DNA from 4 places in the Planococcus sp. TJ-307 genome. Region 4 is predicted to be linked to each of the others. Evidence: riboswitches for the same ligand, from Rfam matches in the RefSeq annotation. Region 4 holds a riboswitch; each other region holds the start of a gene.
What was found. A riboswitch is a leader RNA that binds a small molecule or an ion and turns the genes downstream of it on or off. The one in region 4 is predicted to bind S-adenosylmethionine.
Positions count from the first base shown of each region.

Region 1: it holds a riboswitch for S-adenosylmethionine, as region 4 does, so the genes downstream of both, AC4EHK_RS01650 (sulfite oxidase-like oxidoreductase) here and mmuM (homocysteine S-methyltransferase) in region 4, are expected to answer to the same signal.
Region 2: it holds a riboswitch for S-adenosylmethionine, as region 4 does, so the genes downstream of both, AC4EHK_RS04680 (methionine biosynthesis PLP-dependent protein) here and mmuM (homocysteine S-methyltransferase) in region 4, are expected to answer to the same signal.
Region 3: it holds a riboswitch for S-adenosylmethionine, as region 4 does, so the genes downstream of both, AC4EHK_RS16840 (methionine ABC transporter ATP-binding protein) here and mmuM (homocysteine S-methyltransferase) in region 4, are expected to answer to the same signal.

Region 1 covers NZ_JBZDOJ010000001.1:341,820-346,943, forward strand. Annotated here, with positions in the region: gene AC4EHK_RS01640 (BglG family transcription antiterminator) at 66-1,997, shown strand; gene AC4EHK_RS01645 (phosphocarrier protein HPr) at 2,037-2,303, shown strand; gene AC4EHK_RS01650 (sulfite oxidase-like oxidoreductase) at 2,392-3,054, opposite strand; SAM riboswitch class I at 3,136-3,247, opposite strand; gene modA (molybdate ABC transporter substrate-binding protein) at 3,420-4,190, shown strand; gene modB (molybdate ABC transporter permease subunit) at 4,187-4,870, shown strand; gene AC4EHK_RS01665 (ATP-binding cassette domain-containing protein) at 4,875-5,124, shown strand, end outside.
Region 2 covers NZ_JBZDOJ010000001.1:972,460-977,583, reverse strand. Annotated here, with positions in the region: gene AC4EHK_RS04700 (hypothetical protein) at 1-219, shown strand, start outside; gene AC4EHK_RS04695 (hypothetical protein) at 410-580, shown strand; gene AC4EHK_RS04690 (LLM class flavin-dependent oxidoreductase) at 663-1,670, opposite strand; gene AC4EHK_RS04685 (hypothetical protein) at 1,822-2,097, shown strand; SAM riboswitch class I at 2,272-2,376, shown strand; gene AC4EHK_RS04680 (methionine biosynthesis PLP-dependent protein) at 2,450-3,583, shown strand; gene metC (cystathionine beta-lyase) at 3,567-4,739, shown strand; gene AC4EHK_RS04670 (Fe(3+) ABC transporter substrate-binding protein) at 5,091-5,124, shown strand, end outside.
Region 3 covers NZ_JBZDOJ010000005.1:161,622-166,745, reverse strand. Annotated here, with positions in the region: gene AC4EHK_RS16855 (dicarboxylate/amino acid:cation symporter) at 1-15, opposite strand, end outside; gene AC4EHK_RS16850 (MetQ/NlpA family ABC transporter substrate-binding protein) at 171-986, opposite strand; gene AC4EHK_RS16845 (methionine ABC transporter permease) at 1,037-1,705, opposite strand; gene AC4EHK_RS16840 (methionine ABC transporter ATP-binding protein) at 1,698-2,723, opposite strand; SAM riboswitch class I at 2,812-2,916, opposite strand; gene AC4EHK_RS16835 (thioredoxin family protein) at 2,951-3,277, opposite strand; gene AC4EHK_RS16830 (toprim domain-containing protein) at 3,283-3,621, opposite strand; gene gcvH (glycine cleavage system protein GcvH) at 3,817-4,197, opposite strand; gene AC4EHK_RS16820 (arsenate reductase family protein) at 4,276-4,629, opposite strand; gene AC4EHK_RS16815 (acyl-CoA dehydrogenase FadE) at 4,735-5,124, opposite strand, start outside.
Region 4 covers NZ_JBZDOJ010000001.1:67,166-72,289, forward strand. Annotated here, with positions in the region: gene katG (catalase/peroxidase HPI) at 1-669, shown strand, start outside; gene solA (N-methyl-L-tryptophan oxidase) at 767-1,936, opposite strand; SAM riboswitch class I at 2,161-2,265, shown strand; gene mmuM (homocysteine S-methyltransferase) at 2,455-3,390, shown strand; gene AC4EHK_RS00335 (nucleotidyltransferase domain-containing protein) at 3,483-4,268, shown strand; gene AC4EHK_RS00340 (diguanylate cyclase) at 4,692-5,124, shown strand, end outside.

The sequences.
Region 1 (5,124 bases), 270 kb from region 4:
TTATAATGAAAATAAGGTATTGGATTCTATTGTTCAAGTAAGCAGCTGTAAGGAGAAGTGGCGATATGTTGACCTCAAGAATGAAAACGATTTTTCGTGAATTGATGGCGGCGGAAACGCCGGTTACAGGCAAGTATTTGGCGGCAATCAACCAGGTTTCAGCACGGACCATACGGGAAGACGTCAAAGGTTTGAATTCGCTGTTGGGGGGACAAGGAGCTTCCATCGATTCGATTATGGGACAAGGCTACAAATTACGCATCATAGAAGAGCCGCTTTTTCGCAGTTATATAAAAAAGCTTGTCCTGAATGATACGGAAATGGAAACCCTTATTCCAAAGATGCCCGAAGAACGGATTGCTTATTTGATGAAACGATTTCTGTTAAGTGATGGGTATATCAAACTGGAAGAATTGGCAGATGAAATGTACATTAGCAAGTCGACTCTTCAAAATGATTTAATCCATGTGAAAAAGATGCTGTCGGATTATGACATTCGTTTGGAAGCGCGCCCAAACTACGGGTTGCGGGTTCACGCAAATGAGCTGAAGCGCCGTTTCTGTATAGCGGAATATGTATTTGTCCGTGAAGAACCGATCAATGAATTATTCAAACCTCATTTTGCTTCCTTGTCTCAAGAGGAACTGGATGTCATCTTTGCACTTGTCATGGAGCAAATTCAAGAAAATGAGGTGTTTGTATCTGACATTGCTATCAACAATTTAGTGATTCATTTGGCCATCGCCTATAAACGGCTAAAAGAAGGCTATAACGTTACGTTATTCCCAGCAGACGTTGATGAAATAATAAAGCAAAGAGAATATAAAGTAGCTGAAAAGATTGTAAGCAAGGTGCAGGAGAGGTTTGCTGTTGAGTTTCCGTTGGAGGAAGTAGCTTATATTGCTATGCATTTACTTGGCACCAAAATAGCTGCGCATCCGGCAGCAGGTGAAAAAGTGGTCAAACAAGTAATCCAACAAGAAATTTCAGAGCTGGTGAGAAGGGCTTTGGAAAGCATTGAATTAAAGCTCAATTTAGGCATTCTGGATGATCAAGAATTGATTCTCGCCTTAAGCCTTCATTTAAAACCCGCTGTAAACCGCTACAAATATGGTATGAACATTCGAAATCCAATGTTGCAGGACATTAAGTCAAATTATCCCGTGGCATTCGAAGCCGGTATTATCGCAGGATTGGCCATAAACAAGGCAATTGGGTCAGTCATTGATGAAAACGAAATCGGCTATTTAGCCCTCCACATTGCGGCTGCCATTGAGCGTAGAAAATCTGAAATTGTCCCGAAAAAATGCTTGATTGTCTGTGCTTCAGGATTGGGAACAGCCCAATTGATTTACTATAAACTAAAGTCTCAGTTTGGCGATAGCCTAGATGTAGCCGGCACAACCGAATATTACAAGCTCGGACAGTATAAGTTGGATGGCATTGATTTTATTATCAGTTCGATTCCGATACAGGAAGAATTGGACATCCCCGTAATTGTCGTCAATGCGATTTTGGGAGAGGCGGACATTCGAAAAATTGAAAAGTTCATTTTAAAGGATGGGCAAAACATCACTTCATATTTTCAAAAAGACTTAATGTTTCTCGGAAAAGAGCTGCGCTCAAAAGAAGAAATTCTTGAATTCTTAACCGAAAGACTGTTCGAACGTGGATTGGTAGACGAAGGCTGCCTGAAGGCGATATACGAGCGCGAAAGAGCCGCACCGACTTCCTTTGGCAATTTAGTGGCCATACCACATCCCATCACACCGCATTCCAAAACGACTTTTTTAACGGTTTGTACGCTGAAAAAACCTGTTATATGGAAAGATAAGCCAGTTCAATTTGTCTGTCTGCTGAATGTTATGGAAGACAGCCGGGAAGATTTGCAGTTTATGTACGATGTACTTGGCAGAATCATTCATAACAGCGCACTGGTTGAAAGGCTGATCAAAGCCAGAACCTACGAAGAGTTTATGAAAGTGATCGCCTTTTGAATTCAATAGATATTCGACGAAAAAAGGAGATGAAGCATTATGGTGGAAAAACAATTTACACTTACAGACGAGGCAGGAATTCATGCACGTCCAGCTGCCATTCTGGTAAGTCTGGCAAATAAATTCGATTCACAAGTAAATTTGCTTCATAAGGAAAGGACGGTGGATTTAAAGTCTATTTTAGGGGTGATGTCCTTGGGGATTGCTTACGGTTCCGAGTTTAAAGTGAGTATTGTGGGAGTAGACGAAGAAGACGCCATCAAAGAAATTGAAAGTGTGATGGAAAAAGAAGGATTGGCTAAATAGCTCGTTTCCACAAAGAACCCGAGGGATCATTTCTGATTCCTCGGGTTCTTTGTGGGTAAACAACTTTCATGGGGAATAATCTTTGGAATCAGTCGAAATCTTTTTTCTCCCATTCGTCATCCGGAATTTCCAAATCTTCACCGGAAAAACGTTCTTCCTGGAACGGATCGCCGTTCATGTGAAAGCCGTTCTGTTCCCAAAAGCCCGGCTGATTTTCATCGATAAACTCGATACCGCGGACCCATTTGACGCTTTTCCAAAAATACAATTGGGGCACTACAAAACGCAGCGGGTAGCCGTGCTTGGCCGTCAAGGGCTCGCCGTCAAGAGAATGGGCGAGCAGCACATCCTCACGGTCAAGGTCTGACAGAGCAACATTGGTCGTGTAGTCATAATCGCCGTGAAGCATGACGTAGCCGCTTTTTGGCGTGACGCCCAATTCTTTCATCAAGTCGATAAAGCGGACGCCGGTGAAGGTATTGTCGAAGCGGGACCAGCGTGTCACACAGTGGATGTCGCGGGTCACGGTCGTTTGCGGCAATTTCAACAAGTCATCGTAATGCAAGGTGACTTCCTTGTCGACCTGCCCAAAGATTTTCAATGTCCATGTAGCCATGTCGTATTCTGGCACTTCGCCTTCGTGCAGAACAGGAAAGCGCTCGGTCAAGACTTGTCCAGGCGGCAGGCGTTCAGCCAGCGCAGGATCCACTACAGGGACCCGTGTTCGTTTAATCCGTTCGGCTTTGCTCAACTTCATGCAATCACTCCCTAAAATTAATAAAACTCCTCCGCTGAAAAGTGGAAGAGTGGCTGTCTGTTGGTGAATTTCTCTTCCTCATCTTTCAGAACTTCTAAGCTCTGCTGGATTTGGCACCATTCCAGTTCGTGAACTGGCGGTTGCCGGGCGTCGTCGGGCCATTTCCCTCTGCCTCTCTTGATAAGGATGGTGCAGTATTTAATTTTTTGCTTGCCTCATTTTACCTAATCTATCCGCTTCTTACAAGATTATTCGGAAAATTATTCAGCTTCTCTCTCGCTGGCGTTATACTAGAAAGACGTAGAGAATTTTGGTCATCGGAAATAAACGTTACTTGATGCAAATGAGGAGTCCTCCAAATGAAAAAAATGATCGGTCTTATAAGTTTGACGCTCTTCATGAGCGGTTGCAGCAACACTTCGGCAAGCGACGGGGAGCTGTTGGTTTCAACAGCTTCCAGCTTGACGGAAGTAATGGGGAAGATGGAAGAGGAATTTCAAAAGGCAGAGCCCGATATTGAACTGAGCTTTAATTATGGATCATCCAGCAAACTGCGGAGCCAGATCGAGCAAGGGGCGCCAGCGGATCTGTTTTTGTCTGCCAGTGAAAACGATATGAATTTGCTTCAATCGCAGCAGCTTGTCGAATCAAACAGCATTGTATCTTTCGCTGAAAATCGGCTGGTCCTGGCTTCGCTCGAAAAGTTTCCGGAAACAGCCGATTTTGTGGAAACATTAATGAGTACAGAAGAAACCATTGCAGTCGGAGAACCTGATAGTGTACCACTAGGAAATTATACGAAGCAGGCGCTGGCCAACCAAAATTTATGGCAGCCGCTTGAAGGCCGCCTTGTCTATGCCAAAGATGCAAGGCAAGTAGTAACTTATATCGAGAGCGGAAACGCTGAACTCGGCGTCATCTATTCCTCCGATGCGGTTATTTCCCAGGAAATAACCGGGACGCTCGAAGTGCCCGGACAAATAAGTCCTGTGGTTTACCCAGGTGCTGTCGTAGCGGCTTCCCAAAAACAGCCCACCGCAGAAGCTTTTTTGGATTTTGTCACTGGTCCAAAAGGCCAGGAAGTTCTTAAAGAGTACGGATTTTTGGCGCCAAACGGAGAAACACCATGATGCCCTATGATCTGTCTCCGCTATGGCTGTCGTTGAGAGTTGCAGTTATTTCCACATTTTTTGTGTTTTTGGTCAGCCTGGCTCTGGCACGATTGATGAACAGGCGCGACTTTTTCGGCAAAAGCTTTGTGGAAGCCTTAATACTGCTGCCGTTGGTTTTGCCACCGACGGTCATTGGCTTTGGTTTGATTGTTTTGTTCGGTGCTAATGGTCCGCTCGGCATCTTACTGGAACAATGGTTTGGGTTCCGTGTTGTTTTTACCTGGATCGGTGCGGCCATAGCTTCATTTGTTGTTTCATTGCCGCTGATGTACCAAAGCGTCCTTGCAGCTTATGAAAAAGTAGATCCTCGCTGGGAGAATGTGGCACGGACAATGGGTGTCTCTGAATGGCGCATCTTTCGGACCATCACGTTTCCGCTGGCCTGGTCGGGCATTCTGGCAGGTCTGATTCTTGCTTTTGCACGCGGCATCGGCGAGTTTGGGGCAACCTTGATGATTGCCGGCTATATTCCAAGGGTGACAGAAACGGTGCCATTAGCGATTTACTTTGCCTATGAAGCAGGAGATATGGAAAAAGCCTTGTTTTGGGTAGTGATTATTTCCTCTCTTGGAGTCGCTGCGATCACTTGGGTCAATTATTGGCGCAAAAAAACGGCCATACGAATCGGGAGGGAATGAGCCCATGCTTTTAGTTGATTTTCAAAAACAATTGGACCATTTCAGTTTAAAAATGCAATTCGAGCTGGACCGGGAAATCTTGGCGCTGGTCGGCTCTTCCGGTTCGGGGAAAACCACGCTATTGAATTGCCTGGCTGGTATTGTCCACCCGGATGCTGGTACGATTTCCTTGAATGGCAGAAGTTTTTTCAGCGGAGAACAAAAACCATTAAAGATCCAGAAAAGAAAAGTTGGTTATTTGTTTCAAGATTACG
Region 2 (5,124 bases), 910 kb from region 4:
ATCACTTTTTCACTTGAAAACCGCTTGTCCCAGCTAAACTGGCTGACGCCGGAAGGTCCATACGTCAAACTCGAATTGACCGATGACCTACGAACAGAGCTTGCTTATGGTGATCTAGATGAACGAACAGCAGACCTCCCTTCTCTTGAGTGGAATGAAGACTCACCTTCTTTGTTCTTTGAATCGATGGTTATGAACGCAGAAATCAATCAGCAATAAATACGTTAAAAACCGCTGGTGCCATTGCTCCAGCGGTTTTTTAGCTAACAAAACCAGTAGAAATAGAACTGTAGATTTCCAAGTAACCCCGCTTTTTTATTATCAGAATAGCCTGTATAATAGAAGTAGATAAGGACTCCGCGTTCATTGCCAGCTAGCTGCACAATATCATACAAGGAGGTTAATCATAATGGAACGCAAAGTACTCGATCCCCGTGAAGCTGAACTTCGTATAGACGACGATTTCAATGCGGTTCTGAACATGATTGGCGAAGGCGCACCTGACTATCCAGCTTATGAAGAAGACGAGATTCCAAGACGGCGGCAGCGGGAAGATGAACAAGTGAAAGATCTTCATTGATGTCAAATCATGGCCTCTCTGCAACAGAGAGGCCATTTTTATGCAAAAAAACCCCGTTCAAAAAAATGAACGGGGTTTTGGCTTAACTCATCATTTCTGCCACGTAATCATACGAACGCAAGCGGTCTTCCTGATGGAAAATCGGCGAGTTGACGATAACTTCGTTGGCTCTTGTTTTAAGAATAAAGTTCTTCAGTTTTTGTTTGACGATGTCTGGTGTTCCGACAATCATCGATTCGGAATCCAGCTTGTCACGGAAAATCGCAATTTCTCGATCTGTCCATACCTCTTCTAAGTTGTCGATCGGCGCTTGGAACGTCGTCGGCTCCCCTCTCATCAACGAGAACATCTGCTGCTGAGATGAAGTCGCAAGCCATTCAGCACGTTCCTGAGTTTCCGCCACAATGATGTTAACCCCGAGCATGGCATATGGTGATGCCAAAACGGAAGAAGGCTTGAAGTTCTGATGGTACAGCTGCAGCGCCTGCATCATATAATCTGGCGCAAAATGGCTGGCGAATGCAAACGGCAACCCTTTCAATGCGGCAAGTTGTGCACTAAATCCGCTTGATCCAAGCAGCCAAAGCGGAATTTTCAAATTAGTTCCGGGATAAGCACGAACACGCCCCACCGGATTTTCTGAAAAGTAGTTTTCCAGCTCTGCCACCTGCTGAGGGAAATCATCTCCACTGCTTTGCAATGTCCGGCGCAATGCATAAGCAGTTGCCTGATCACTCCCAGGTGCACGGCCTAAGCCCAAATCAATGCGGCCCGGATAGATGGTTTCCAATGTGCCAAATTGTTCGGCAATCACAAGCGGCGCATGGTTCGGCAGCATAACTCCGCCTGAACCTACACGAATAGACTCTGTCGCGCCTGTAATATGGCCAATCAGGACCGATGTTGCTGAGCTCCCAATACCGGGCATATTGTGATGTTCCGCCAACCAATAACGATGGAATCCTAACCGCTCTACATGCTGTGCCAATTCCACACTATTTATAAACGTCTGTGCCGTTTCCGCACCTTCATTGATCGGCGCCAAATCGAGCACACCCAATGGTATATTTTCAAATTTCTTAATTTCCATATCTATTCCACTCCTATTCCCTTCCATTGTAGCGATATTTCACAAAAACTTCCTTTTTCCTGCTCAGAACAAGAAAAGCGCAAGCAGCCATGTAGATTCGACGGGCATAAGACACGCTGTCGAAGCGGCGTTTTTTAGCCGCACAGCCAGAGTGGCTTATGACCCTAGAATCTGGCTGCTGGAGCTGGACAACAAAGAAAAGCGCAAGCGCCCGTGTAGCTCTGACGGGCATAAGCCAGACCGGCAAAGCGGCGCTCTTTGCCGCACAGTCGGGTTGGCTTATGACCCGAAGAGCTGGGCGCTGGAGCTGGACAAAGAAAAGCGCAAGCGCCCGTGGAGGTCCGATGGGCATAAGACGCTCCGGCGAAACGGCGTTTCTTCAGCCGTACAGCTGGAGTGGCTTATGGTCCTAGGAGCTGAACAATAAGAAAAGCGCAATTGCGTGATGCAAGTACTAGAATCATATACAATAATTCCCCCTATCTTCCCTTTTCAATTTTCTTTTTATTTCAACTATTTGGTTTTCATCCTTGCTTTCCTCTACTAAATGATTTAAGATTAAAAACATCGAAACAGAACGACTTATAACTTCATAAGATATTTCTTATCTAGAGAGACGGAGGGACTTGGCCCTGTGAAGTCTCAGCAACCAGTCTGACGAAGACTACGGTGCTAATTCCAATAGGCGCTGCCTACCAGATGAGAAGAATGCATTTCCAGACAGGGGCTTTCTTCTTTTGAAGAACAGCCCCTGTTTTATTGTTGAAAGGATGAGTGAAATGACAAAACACAGCTTGGAAACGTTATTGGTTCAACTAGGCAATCGCAGCGACGCGGCAACGGGAGCGGTCAACCCGCCCATATACTTATCGACGGCCTATGAACACCAAGGGCTTGGGCAATCAACTGGCTATGACTACACACGAACAAAAAATCCAACGCGTTCTGTTCTGGAAGAAGGATTTGCAGAACTTGAGGGCGCTGATGCCGGATTTGCCTGTAGTTCCGGCATGGCAGCCATCCAACTGGTTTTGTCTCTTTTTCGTCCAGGCGATGAACTATTAGTGCCGGAAGATATTTATGGCGGAACTTATCGCCTATTGGACCATTTTGCAGCAGCTTACAATATCCACCCGAAATATGCAGCGTTTGAAGATGTACAGGACACCGAAGAAAAAATTACGATAAATACCCGGGCACTCTTTATTGAAACACCGACCAATCCGCTGATGCAGGAAATCGACCTTGCCGCTTATGCCGGATTGGCAAAAAAACATAATCTGCTCTTGATTGTCGACAATACTTTCCTTACTCCTTTCTTCCAACAGCCGATCGAATTGGGAGCAGATATCGTCATCCACAGTGCCACAAAATACATTGGCGGACACAATGATGTTCTCGCGGGTCTAGTTGTTGCAAAAGGAGAAAGCATCTGTCAAAAACTCTCGATGTTCCATAACTCCGTCGGCGCGGTACTGTCGCCTTTTGATTCTTGGCTGCTAATCCGTGGATTAAAGACTTTGCCTCTGCGCATGCGTCAACATGAAGCCAATGCAAAAGCGATTGCCGCTTTTCTTGCCGAGCAGCCCGCGATTTCGGATGTACTGTATCCCGGAAGAGGCGGCATGCTGTCATTCCGCTTGCAGCAAGAAGAATGGGTCGGGCCTTTCCTGGAAAACATCAAGTTAATTACCTTTGCCGAGAGCTTAGGCGGCGTTGAGAGCTTTATTACGTATCCCGCTACCCAAACCCATGCAGACATTCCATTTGAAGAACGCACCAAACGCGGTGTTTGCAACCGGCTCTTGCGCTTCTCGGTCGGTGTCGAACTCGCTGAAGATTTAATTGCTGACCTGTCGCAGGCATTTTCGAAATTGAAAGAGGAGGTTGTTGAATATGACGGATCGTATTGAAACCAAGTTTATCCACTCTACCGGAGTTGACCCGCAAACTGGGGCCGTTAACGTACCCATCTACTTATCTTCCACATTTCATCAGAAGAGTCTTGATTCGTTTGGGCCTTTTGATTATAGCCGCTCTGGAAATCCGACTCGTCTGGCATTGGAAGAAACTATCGCTAACCTAGAAGGCGGCAAACGTGGATTTGCCTTTTCATCAGGAATGGCCGCTATTTCTTCCGCTTTCATGCTCCTATCTTCAGGTGATCACGTCCTCGTCTCAGAGGACGTCTACGGGGGAACTTACCGGTTCATTACCGAAGTTTTGGACAAATTTAATATCGAATACACATTCGTCAATATGACCGATTTGAACGAAATGGCGAACGCGATTCAGCCGAATACGAAAGTGGTTTATTTGGAAACTCCATCTAATCCGGTCATGAACATTACAGATATCGAAATCGCTGCAAAACTAGCGAAAGCCAATGGCTGCCTGACATTCGTCGACAACACATTCATGACGCCCCTTTACCAGAATCCGTTGGCGCTTGGTGCAGATATCGTTCTCCATAGCGCAACGAAATTCCTGTCAGGACACAGCGATGTCATCGCAGGACTTGCGGTGACTAAAGATGAAGAACTTGGAAACCGGCTGGGCTTTATTCAAAATACTTTTGGTTCGGTTCTAGGCGCACAAGATTCTTACTTGCTGATTCAAGGCATCAAGACATTGGGTGCCCGGTTGGGACAGTCGTCCGAATCGGCACGCACAATCGCAGAATATCTGCATAACCATCCATTGATCGAAGAAGTTTACTACCCAGGATTTTCATTTCATCCTGGCAATCCGATTCACGAACGCCAGGCCAGAAGCGCAGGCGCCGTTCTCTCCTTCCGCTTAGCTGATAAAAAATCAGCCCGTGTCTTTGTGGATCATTTGAGAATTCCCGTATTTGCTGTCAGCCTGGGTGCTGTTGAATCGATCCTGTCTTACCCAGCAACCATGTCCCACGGCTCAATGCCTGTCGAAGAACGTGAAAAACGTGGAATCACAGATGGCTTGCTGCGCTACTCTGTTGGCCTTGAACATCCGGATGATCTGGTCCAAGACCTAAATCAGGCATTGGCCCAAGTAGCCCGCCGTAATGGGCTGAGTATTGCTAATTAAACCAAGAACTTGCCGTATCAATAAAATACTAAATTATTGCCGAATTAGAACCCTTTTGCTAGTTAGCTAAAGGGTTCTTATATTTTGCGCAAGCCCGTTTTTCTAATGCGGAAATAACTCAATATACGGCTCCAAACCTGTGAAAGACGCAGAATCTCCTCCTTATTTTCTTTCTTAAAAAATGAGGAGTAAGATGAACAAGGCTGCTTCCCGCTATATATTCGACATATATATTGATAAAATATTGTTTTCCTCAAAATCTGGTTGACTTTATCAGTTAGCACCTTATAATTGAAAATGAGAATGATTTTCATTTGAAATATAACTTATACAATTAAGGGAGAGACACTCATGAACAAACTGATTTACGTCGTTTTGGCATTTT
Region 3 (5,124 bases), on a different contig from region 4:
AAAATTGAATTTCATCAAAATGTCCTCCTCATATGAACAAATGCTTATTTTATATTATTCAAAAGTAGCACAGACCTTTTAAGAATGACAGCCATATAGGAAAACGCGAAATATTGTTATTATTTAAACAAAATAAAAAAGCATCCGCTGAAGGATGCTTTTTTACAGGATTATTCGACTGGTACGACTGAGCCGCCCCATTCTTCCAAAATGAAATCTTTAATTTCTTGTGAAGTTAACACTTCCACTAATGCTTCAATGTTTTCGTTTTCTTCATCGCCAGCGCGCACTGCAATAATGTTGGCATATGGAGAATCTGAAGACTCAAGTGCAATGGAATCTTCCATTGGGCTAATGCCTGCATCAATTGCATAGTTCGAGTTGATTAGAACTGCATCGCCTTCACCTGCTTCATACATTTGAACCAACAATGCCGCTTCGTAGTTGGCATCAAATTGAAGATCTTTCGGGTTTTCAACAACGTCGCTTACTTCAGCAGCTGTTTTTTCTACACCTTCAGCCAATGTAATCAAGCCTTCAGCTTCAAGCATAGAAAGAATGCGGCCGTGATCAGCAACCGAGTTGCTCATCAAAATCGTTCCACCTTCAGGCAGTTCATCAAGTGAAGCGTGATCCTGAGAGTAAACACCGATTGGCTCGATGTGAATGCTGCCTGCGTTTTCAAATTCGTAGCCATGATCCGCTACTTGCGACTCTAGGTAAGGAATGTGTTGGAAATAGTTGGCGTCGATTTCACCAGACTCTAAATCTTCATTTGGCAGGATGTAATCCTGGTATGTTTCAATTTCAAGTTCAATGCCCTGCTCTTCTAGAATCGGTTGTGCCTGTTCTAAAATTTCAGCGTGGGGCACGTTCGAAGCGCCAACGCGCAATGTGCTCGATTCTTCTTCTTCGCTTGCCCCGCCATTTCCGCATCCTGCGAGTACTAAAGCTGTTAGTGCTGTTCCTGCTACAAATTTCTTCATCTGACTCTCTCCCTTTTCATGTGTTTTTATATAGTACGGAAAATCCGCTGCTATCGTTTGTCTGACTTAGTTGTCACCCAATCACCTATAAATTGAATAACGAAGACGATGATCAAAATTAAGATCGTTGCCATTAACGTGACATCTTCCCGGCTGCGCTGGAACCCGTCCAAGAAAGCCAAAGTCCCAAGGCCGCCTGCGCCAATGATGCCAGCCATTGCCGTGTAACCGACTAATGCAATGGCCGTCACCGTGATTCCGGAAATTAAAGCCGGTTTCGATTCAGGCAACAGGACTTTCCAAATGATGGTGCCGGTTGTCGCGCCCATAGAACGGGCAGCTTCGATGACCCCTTTATCAATTTCTTTCAAGGCAATCAGCACCATGCGTGCATAAAATGGAGCTGATCCGATGATCAATGCCGGCAATGCAGCGTTGGGTCCACGAATAGAGCCCATCAAGAATAACGTAAACGGAATCAATAAGATAATCAGGATGATAAAGGGAATCGAGCGGAAAATATTCACGAATGCCCCTGTCAGCCAGTTGACGACTTTGTTTGCCCATAATTGCTTTGGCGCTGTCAAAAACAGCAAAATACCAAGAGCCAATCCAATAACAAATGTAAATACTGTGGACAATGCCGTCATGTAAAGTGTTTCAATAGTGGCTTCCCACATATTGTCCCAATCGACGTTCGGGAATAATGATTCAATCATTGTGCATCACCTCCGCTTGGACATCTTCTAACCGAAGGAATGCCAGTGCTTCTTCAATTTCTGCTGCTGAACCTTTCAATTGCAGGATCAACGTTCCATATGCCCCGCGCTGTGTGTGCGAGATATTGCCTTGAACAATGTTGACTTCCACTGCATGGCTGCGGATCAACTTTGTCAGAATCGGCTGTTCAGTTTGGTCTCCAACAAAGACCAATTTTACCAACTCGCCTGTCGGATACAATTCCCGAAGATTTTTGATGGTTTCGTGCGAATCACCGGAATCGGTAACCTGTGCCACAAAACGTTTCGTGATTTCTTCTTTCGGCGATTGGAAAACATTCAGAACATCGCCAAGTTCAACCACCCGGCCGCCTTCCATGACCGCCACACGATGGCAAATCTTGCGGATTACATGCATTTCATGAGTGATTAACACAATGGTCAAACCCAATCGTTTGTTGATGTCCACCAGCAGATCCAGGATGGCATCGGTTGTTTCTGGATCGAGTGCAGATGTTGCTTCGTCACACAACAAGACTTCCGGATCATTCGCCAGTGCCCGGGCAATGCCGACGCGCTGTTTCTGTCCGCCTGAAAGTTCCGATGGATACGCGTTTTCACGGCCAGTCAATCCAACCAGTTCGATCAACTCTTGAACTCGGTTGCCCCGCTGTGCTTTTGCCACTCCGGCAATCTCGAGCGGGAACTCGATATTCTCTCTTACTGTTCGAGACCATAACAAGTTGAAATGCTGGAAAATCATGCTGACTTTTTGGCGGGCCTTGCGCAATTCTCCACCTTTAATCGCTGTGATCGTCTGCCCGTTAATTTCGACTGTTCCTGAAGTTGGTTTTTCCAAACCGTTCAACAACCGGATCAACGTACTTTTACCAGCTCCGCTGTACCCGATAATGCCGAAGATTTCACCATCGGAAATGGATAAATCGACTCCGTCAACAGCTGTAAGAACTGCTTTGCCTGTATCGAATTTTTTCGTTACTTTTTTTAACTCAATCATCTCTTGAACACCCCTAGATTCTAAAAATAAAAAACCCTTCCGCGCAGAACTGAGCAGAAGGGCAAACGTATATTATACGGAAACCAATCTCTCATCTTCCAAAGCTTTCGCTTCGTGTGATTTGGCACCATTTCATTTTCATGACGGTTGCCGGGCTTCATAGGGCACTTCCCTCCACCACTCTTAATAAGAGTTTTGATATGAAATTATTTTATCAGAATCTCAATTTACCATGACGTGCTAAATTCGTCAACAGATTTCAACTTATCATATAAATATGGGACCGAATGGAAAGCATAAATCTTTTCCTCAATTTTGCCATTCTCCGTAATTAGCAGGCACGGCACACTTTCCACTTGGTATAAGCCTGCAATTTCTTGGACATAATTCAAGTTGGCTTTGCCGATTTCAAGATCCGGCAGCAGTTCTGTGACGACTGTCAACATCTTTGAAGCGACCTGGCAAGTCCCGCACATCGGCGTATATAAATAAAACGCAGTGGTCCGTTTTGTGTTTTTTTCTTTGATCCATTCTTTATGTGTCCATTCTTTCATCTTCTTCATCCCTCTATCAATAGCTTGTTGACCCGGACATTCGCTGCAATCAGCACATCCATCAAAATGCGAAGCGGTGTCGTTGAAACTTCCTTGTAGCTGCGATTCACATAGAAATGGCGGGCTTCCGGGAATTCACGTTTGACTAACTTCCGCAACTTTTCTCCTGAAGAATCGGCATCCACCAATATGATAATATCCTGATCTTCGTAAGGCAATAATAATTCTTCAAGCCGCGATGCACTTACTGTACCATTTGTGCAAAGAATCGTCACGGGTTCTGCAATGAGCGGCGCAATCCTCGACTTGTCGCTGATTCCCTCCACCACAATCACCTTTCCCATAAACATTCACCCCATCGAATATAGAATAAGAAAAGTCCTATTACTCAACTATACTAATTAATTCAATAGTTTCAAGAATATCACCTTGACGCCATAGAACCCTATTTCTTTCCTTGGGCCGTTTCAGCATTTTTTCCAATTCTATTCGGGGAGAAAAAAACAAAAAAGCGCCTAGGCATAGGCGCTTTCCAAAGTTTACTCGTTTGTCATTTCTTTGTATTGGTCTGCAGTCATCAGTTCGTTGACTTCTTCTTCAGAAGGGGCTTCGATAACCACCATCCAAGCTTGCTCGTAAGGAGATTCGTTGACGAATTCCGGGCTGTCTTCAAGCTCAGAGTTGACCTCAACTACTTTTCCGCTGATAGGTGCGTATAGTTCCGAAACCGTTTTAACAGATTCTACGCTGCCGAAGGGCTGATCTTTTTTCAGTTCTTCGCCAACTTGCGGAAGCTCAACAAAAACGATATCTCCCAATTCAGCCTGTGCGAAATGAGTAATTCCGATACGCGCATTGCCATCTTCGATTTTGACCCATTCGTGTTCTTTTGAATAACGAAGTTCTGCTGGTGTGCTCATCTTGACCCCTCCAAATTATGTAGTTCATTCATGTTCAGTTTGACATAAACAGCCGTGAAACACAAGATGACGCAGCCTTTATAACCAGCTCGTCCGGTAGTCCTCTTCTTTAAAGCCCAGTGTCACCTGTTTGCCGTCCCAAGCAAGCGGACGCTTGATCAGCATCCCGTCTGAAGCCAATAATTCCAGCTGCTGTTCTTCGGTCATGTCTGACAGCTTGTCTTTCAAGCTCAGTGAACGATAGACCAAGCCGCTCGTGTTGAAAAATTTCTTCAACTCCACCCCGCTTGCCTGGTAAATCTCTGTCAATTGTTCTTTTGTTGGCGGATTTTCTGCAATGTGAATTTCGTTATATTCGACACCGTTTTTTTCCAGCCAGCTTTTCGCTTTTCGGCACGTTGTGCATTTTGGATAAGCATAATAGGTAATCAAGTTAGAACCCCCTTTTTTCAAGCTTACCAAAAAGAACCCAAACGGTCGACGACAAAAAAACAGGCCAACCCAGATTTACTGAGTTAGCCTGTATTGAGAAAGCTATTACACAACGTATTTTTCGACATCGATCAGCTTGACAGCCGCTTCGCGTTTTTTCGCAATGACATTGTAAGGCGTTGAACGAGTCAATTTACGCAATGCAGAAAGCATCATACGTTGGTTGTCGCCTTCGATGGCTGCGATCAATGTTTCTTTCGCATCTCTTTCGATCTGGTCGAATGCTTCTTGGCAATAAATCTGCGTATACAATAGTTTCTGCTTGGCCTTTTCTTCGCCTGAAGCAGCGATTGCTTTTTCTGTACGCAATACGACCGACTCCATCGCAAAGACGCTGCTGACAATATCTGCGATGTTGACTAAAACTTCCTGCTCCGCTTCCAGTTTTGTCCCGTAAGTCTGAGCGGCAAGACCGGCCGCCAGCAAAGCGATCTT
Region 4 (5,124 bases):
GAATTGGCTAAAGTTCTTTACTTCTATGAGCACTTAAAAGCAAGCACTGACAACAAAATCAGCATCGCTGACTTGATTGTGCTTGGCGGGAACGCTGCAATCGAACAAGCTGTAAAAGCAGCTGGATTTGATGTTGCGGTACCATTTACGCAAGGCCGTGGAGATGCACTTGAAGAACAGACTGATGCAGAAAGCTTCGAGCCATTGGAGCCAATTTCAGACGGTTTCAGAAACTACCAGAAGAAAGAATACGCTACAAGCCCAGAAGAAATGCTGCTTGATAAAGCGAACTTGCTTGGCTTAACAGCTCCAGAAATGACTGTTTTAGTCGGCGGTATGCGTGCATTCGGTGCAAACTACCAAGGAGCAACAGAAGGAATCTTCACCGACAAAGTCGGCGTGTTAACAAATGATTTCTTCGTTAACTTATTGGATATGAACATCGAGTGGATGCCAGTAGAATTCAATAAATACGAAGGCAAAAACCGCACGACAGGCGAAGTTGTTCGCACAGCAACGCGTTTTGACCTCGTATTCGGTTCAAATGCGATTCTTCGCGCAGTTGCCGAAGTTTACGCACAAGACGACAACCAAGAAAAATTCGTTCGCGATTTCATCAAAGCTTGGAACAAAGTGATGAACGCTGATCGTTTCAACCTAGAAAACTAATAAGGAAAATCCCGGTCAGCACATTGCGCTGACCGGGATTTTTTTGTGTGGAATAAGGAGGTGGATTTTCGTCACTTCCACCTTTTTCAGAAACTTGTTATCGCGAGCCTTCCTGTGCTTCAGGCTGCAAACCAAATCTGTTGAGGGCGAAGATGGAAATATCCAGCTCACTTTCGCCTGTCATAGCCAGTTGGCTCAACACTTCTCCCATGACACTGCCAAATTTGAAACCGTGTCCGGAAAACCCGCAGGCAAAAATAATACGGCTGTCTTCCGGATGAACATCAACGATAAAATCATTATCGCTTGAAAGTGTGTATAGACACGTTTTGCCTTGCTCCAGTTTGCCATTTGCCTGAGGCAAGTAACGTTCCAGCCCTTCCCGCAAGTCGTTTTCATCTGTTTCGTATAATCCAAAGTTTTGCGTTTGACGATCTGGATCGATCGGCTGCCCACCATCGGATCTCCCAATTTTGACCCCGCCACCATTCAACTTAGGAAAACCATAAAATTTCTTATTCTGATCTTCTACAAAAAAAGCAGGGAAATTAACAGCATCGTACAAGTCGGAAGGTGCTTCAAACCAAGCAACAGCTTTGCGAGTGGGTTGAAGCGGCAGCGTTAAATCCGGCAACAGCTTTGCCGCCCAGGCTCCCGCCGTGACAATGACTTTCTTGGCATAAAATGTCGCACGTTCAGTGGAAATCTTGACACCTTGTTCATCATTCAGGTCTATGTGCTGAACCCTTGTATTTGGAACGAAGCTCGCACCATGTGCAAGAGCGGTTTCTTTATAGGCCAGAATGGCATTTTCACTGTACAGAATGCCCGACTGTGTTTCAAAGCAGCCAATAAAATGATCCGGTACAGAAAATCCAGGCCATCTCGCATTAACTTCCAAGCCCGTCATCAGCTCTAACAAAAGGTTATGCTTCTCCGCAGAAGCCATCATCTCCACTAAAAAAGGCGAATCTTCCGGACCCAGGCCGATTACGCCGGTATTTTCAAAAATTTTATATCCTGTTTGCTGTTCCAGTTCTTGCCACAATTGCTGGGCCCGTTTTACTAACGTTACGTACTGCCTGCCTTCCCCATACGCATGACGGATCAAGCGGGTATCGCCGTGATGGCTGCCATGGCTATGCGGCGGATCGAAGGCATCTATCAAGACAGTCTTTACTTTTTGCTGCGCCAAAAAAGCACCAGCCGCCATTCCCATCGTTCCTGCACCAATTATCGCCACTTCAAAAACAGCTTGTTTAGTCATTTTCTCGCTCCATTCTTTGTGGAAAAAAGTCAGTTTCAAAATAACAGCTTTATGAAAAATCGCATGTGAATTATTAATAGATCGTATGGAAGATTTGATGGATTGTCAATCGTTCATTGTGCGCCTTGCCCCTTCCATCCTTTAGACAAGTCCATATTTGAAGCAAAATGTGTTTGACAAGAGAGGCAATGTCCCATACTATCGTTAATATGCAAAAACTAAATAACTTATCAAGAGAGACCGAGGGACAGGCCCTATGACGTCCAGCAACCATCATTTGTATGAGAGGTGCTAATTCCTGCAGAGTGTTTTATTCTGAGAGATAAGAATTCGGCCAAAACCTCTTTCCTATTGGAAGAGGTTTTTTTATTTAACAAGAAAATTGCGTAGACACGCTACTCGGGACAGCAGCCGCGTGACTTGCGCCCAATTCCAAAGTGTACTTATTTGATAGACCGACAGCTTCTTTAGATCCAGAGTTGTTGCAATAAGCTTGAATGTGGAAAGGATGTTGTGGAATGAACCCGATCGAACAAATTTTAAATCACTTCCCTATTGTTATTGTTGATGGTGCAATGGCGACAGAGCTTGAGGAGTATGGCTGCAATTTACATGATCGTCTATGGTCGGCAAAAGTGCTCATGGAAAATCCCGAGCTAATCAAAAAAGTTCACTTGGACTATTTCCACGCCGGTGCAGACTGCGCCATCACCGCCAGCTACCAGGCAACGACTGAAGGATACAAAGAAAAAGGATTGAGCGAGGACGAAGCAAACAGCCTGATCGGAAAATCGGTGAAACTTGCAGCAGAGGCCCGGGATGAATTTTGGAGCAGGGTGGAAAACCGGTCGAACAGGCCAAAGCCAATTGTGGCTGCCTCTGTCGGCCCATATGGTGCTTTTCTTTCAGATGGCTCTGAATACCGCGGCGATTATGCGGTAAGCGAACAGGAACTAATAAATTTCCATAAGGAACGGATCCGTATATTGATCGATGCAGGTGCAGATATTTTAGCGTGTGAAACCATTCCTTGCTTGGCAGAAGCCAAAGCAATTGTGGCAGTATTAAAGGAATTTCCAGAGGTCTATGCGTGGTTCAGTTTTAGCGCAAAAGATGAACGTCATATAAGTGATGGAGACAAAATCTCAAAGTGTGCAGAGTGGCTGGACAAACAACCGCAAGCAGCCGCAATTGGCATCAATTGTTCAGCACCCCACCTAATCGAATCGCTGATTAAAGAAGTGAAAAGCCAAACGGCGAAACCCATCATTGTGTATCCGAATTCAGGTGAAGAATATGATCCGTCGAGCAAGACCTGGGGTGAAGGAACTTCAGTAAATCAATTTACCTTGAATACACGCCAATGGTATGAAGCAGGTGCCCACATGATTGGAGGGTGCTGCAGAACAACACCAGGAGACATTGCAGGCATTGCGGCCTGGGCGCGTGAATAAAGATTAAGATCCGTCGAGCTTGATCTTAAGATTTCAATTTCTTTTGATAACCGATAAACTTAATAGATACAAGCTCACAAAGGGGAATACATATGAATGAAATTATCCAGCAGAAGTTAATCGGCATAGAGGAAAAATTTAATGTGAAGGTGTTATACGCTGTTGAATCTGGAAGTCGGGCATGGGGATTTCCTTCAAAAGACAGTGATTACGATGTTCGGTTTATTTATATTCATTTGCCGGCATGGTACCTCTCGATTGATCCACAAGGAAGTGCTGTAAAGAGAGACGTGATTGAAGAACCGATTAGTGAGTTATTGGACATAAGTGGCTGGGAGTTGACTAAAGCACTTCGCCTGTTTCGAAAAAGCAATCCACCGCTTTTGGAATGGCTGCGAAGCGACATCATCTATTATCAAAAAGACTCGTTTATTGATCACATGCGCTCTTTGGAGTCAGATGTATTTTATCCGAATTCTATGCTATACCATTATTTAAACATGGCAAAAAACAATTACCAGGAATATCTTCAGGGGCCAGAAGTCAAAATCAAAAAATATTTTTATGTGCTGCGCCCAATCTTGGCATGCAACTGGATTGAAAAGTACAATACGACACCACCAATTGGCTTCAATGAATTAATGGAAGATATCGTTCCTACAGGTGAATTGAAAAAACAAATTGAACGATTGTTGAAACGTAAACTGGCAGGCGACGAAATGGATTTAGAGGATCGCATTGAGGTGATTAACGATTTTTTGGAAAGCGAAATGGAACGGCTCGAGGAGTATACAAGAAACCTTGTGGTTGAGGTAGAGGATCCGACGGAAATGCTGGACGAATTGTTTAGAGATACTTTGCAGGAGACCTGGAAATAATCAATTTATCGGATGAATATCTATTCCTAATAAATCAAAAAGAGATTTTTGGGGGAAACTGAGCCTCATTGAAATGGAAAGTTTATCAAGACAAACCCCGCAGCTGGAATAGGTATCCAAAAGATGACTTCGGTAGTTCACCGAAGTCATCTTTTTTTATAGTGTCCATCACTTGGAGGGTCAGTTCAGCTGGTGACTTTCTTTCTTTTCAAAAGTTTATGGATATGGCGGAAGAGAGGGGCTTCAATGTTGTTAATGAAATAAAGAGATATTGTGACAAAAGCCGAAAAGTGACTGTAAAAGATTCGAAAAGAGAATAATTGAACAATATTTATATGATATATTATTAAAATAAATAAAAAATGTGAAATTAATAGTTTTGTTGTAATATTATTCCAATAAACATAGGCGGAGGAAATCTTTTTGTTTGATCTTATTGATAACTTGTTCATAAATTTATGTGTTCTCATTGCCTTGATTTTTATTTATTTGCAACTTAGAAAGAAACTTGGATTAGATGAGTCTTACAGAAAAGCCGTACTGGCTGACGGAATAGCAGGGGGAGCATTAGGATTTTTGCTGATGTATTTCTCTATACAAGTAACAACTGAAACTATCGTAGATTTGCGATTTATACCGGTTATGCTGCTTGTCCTTTTTTTAGGGATACCCCAAGCTACTATCAGTGCAGTAGTTATTATATTTGGAAGGTTCATTTTTGGCCTGACGACATCAGCTTTTGCTGCCGCCATCTTAATGATCGCTTTAATCATCGGCTTCATCATTATTCATAAGCTATTTAAAAAATTTAGTGCTAATGCAAGTTCTTATAAAAAGGGTTTTGCGATGATTCTGT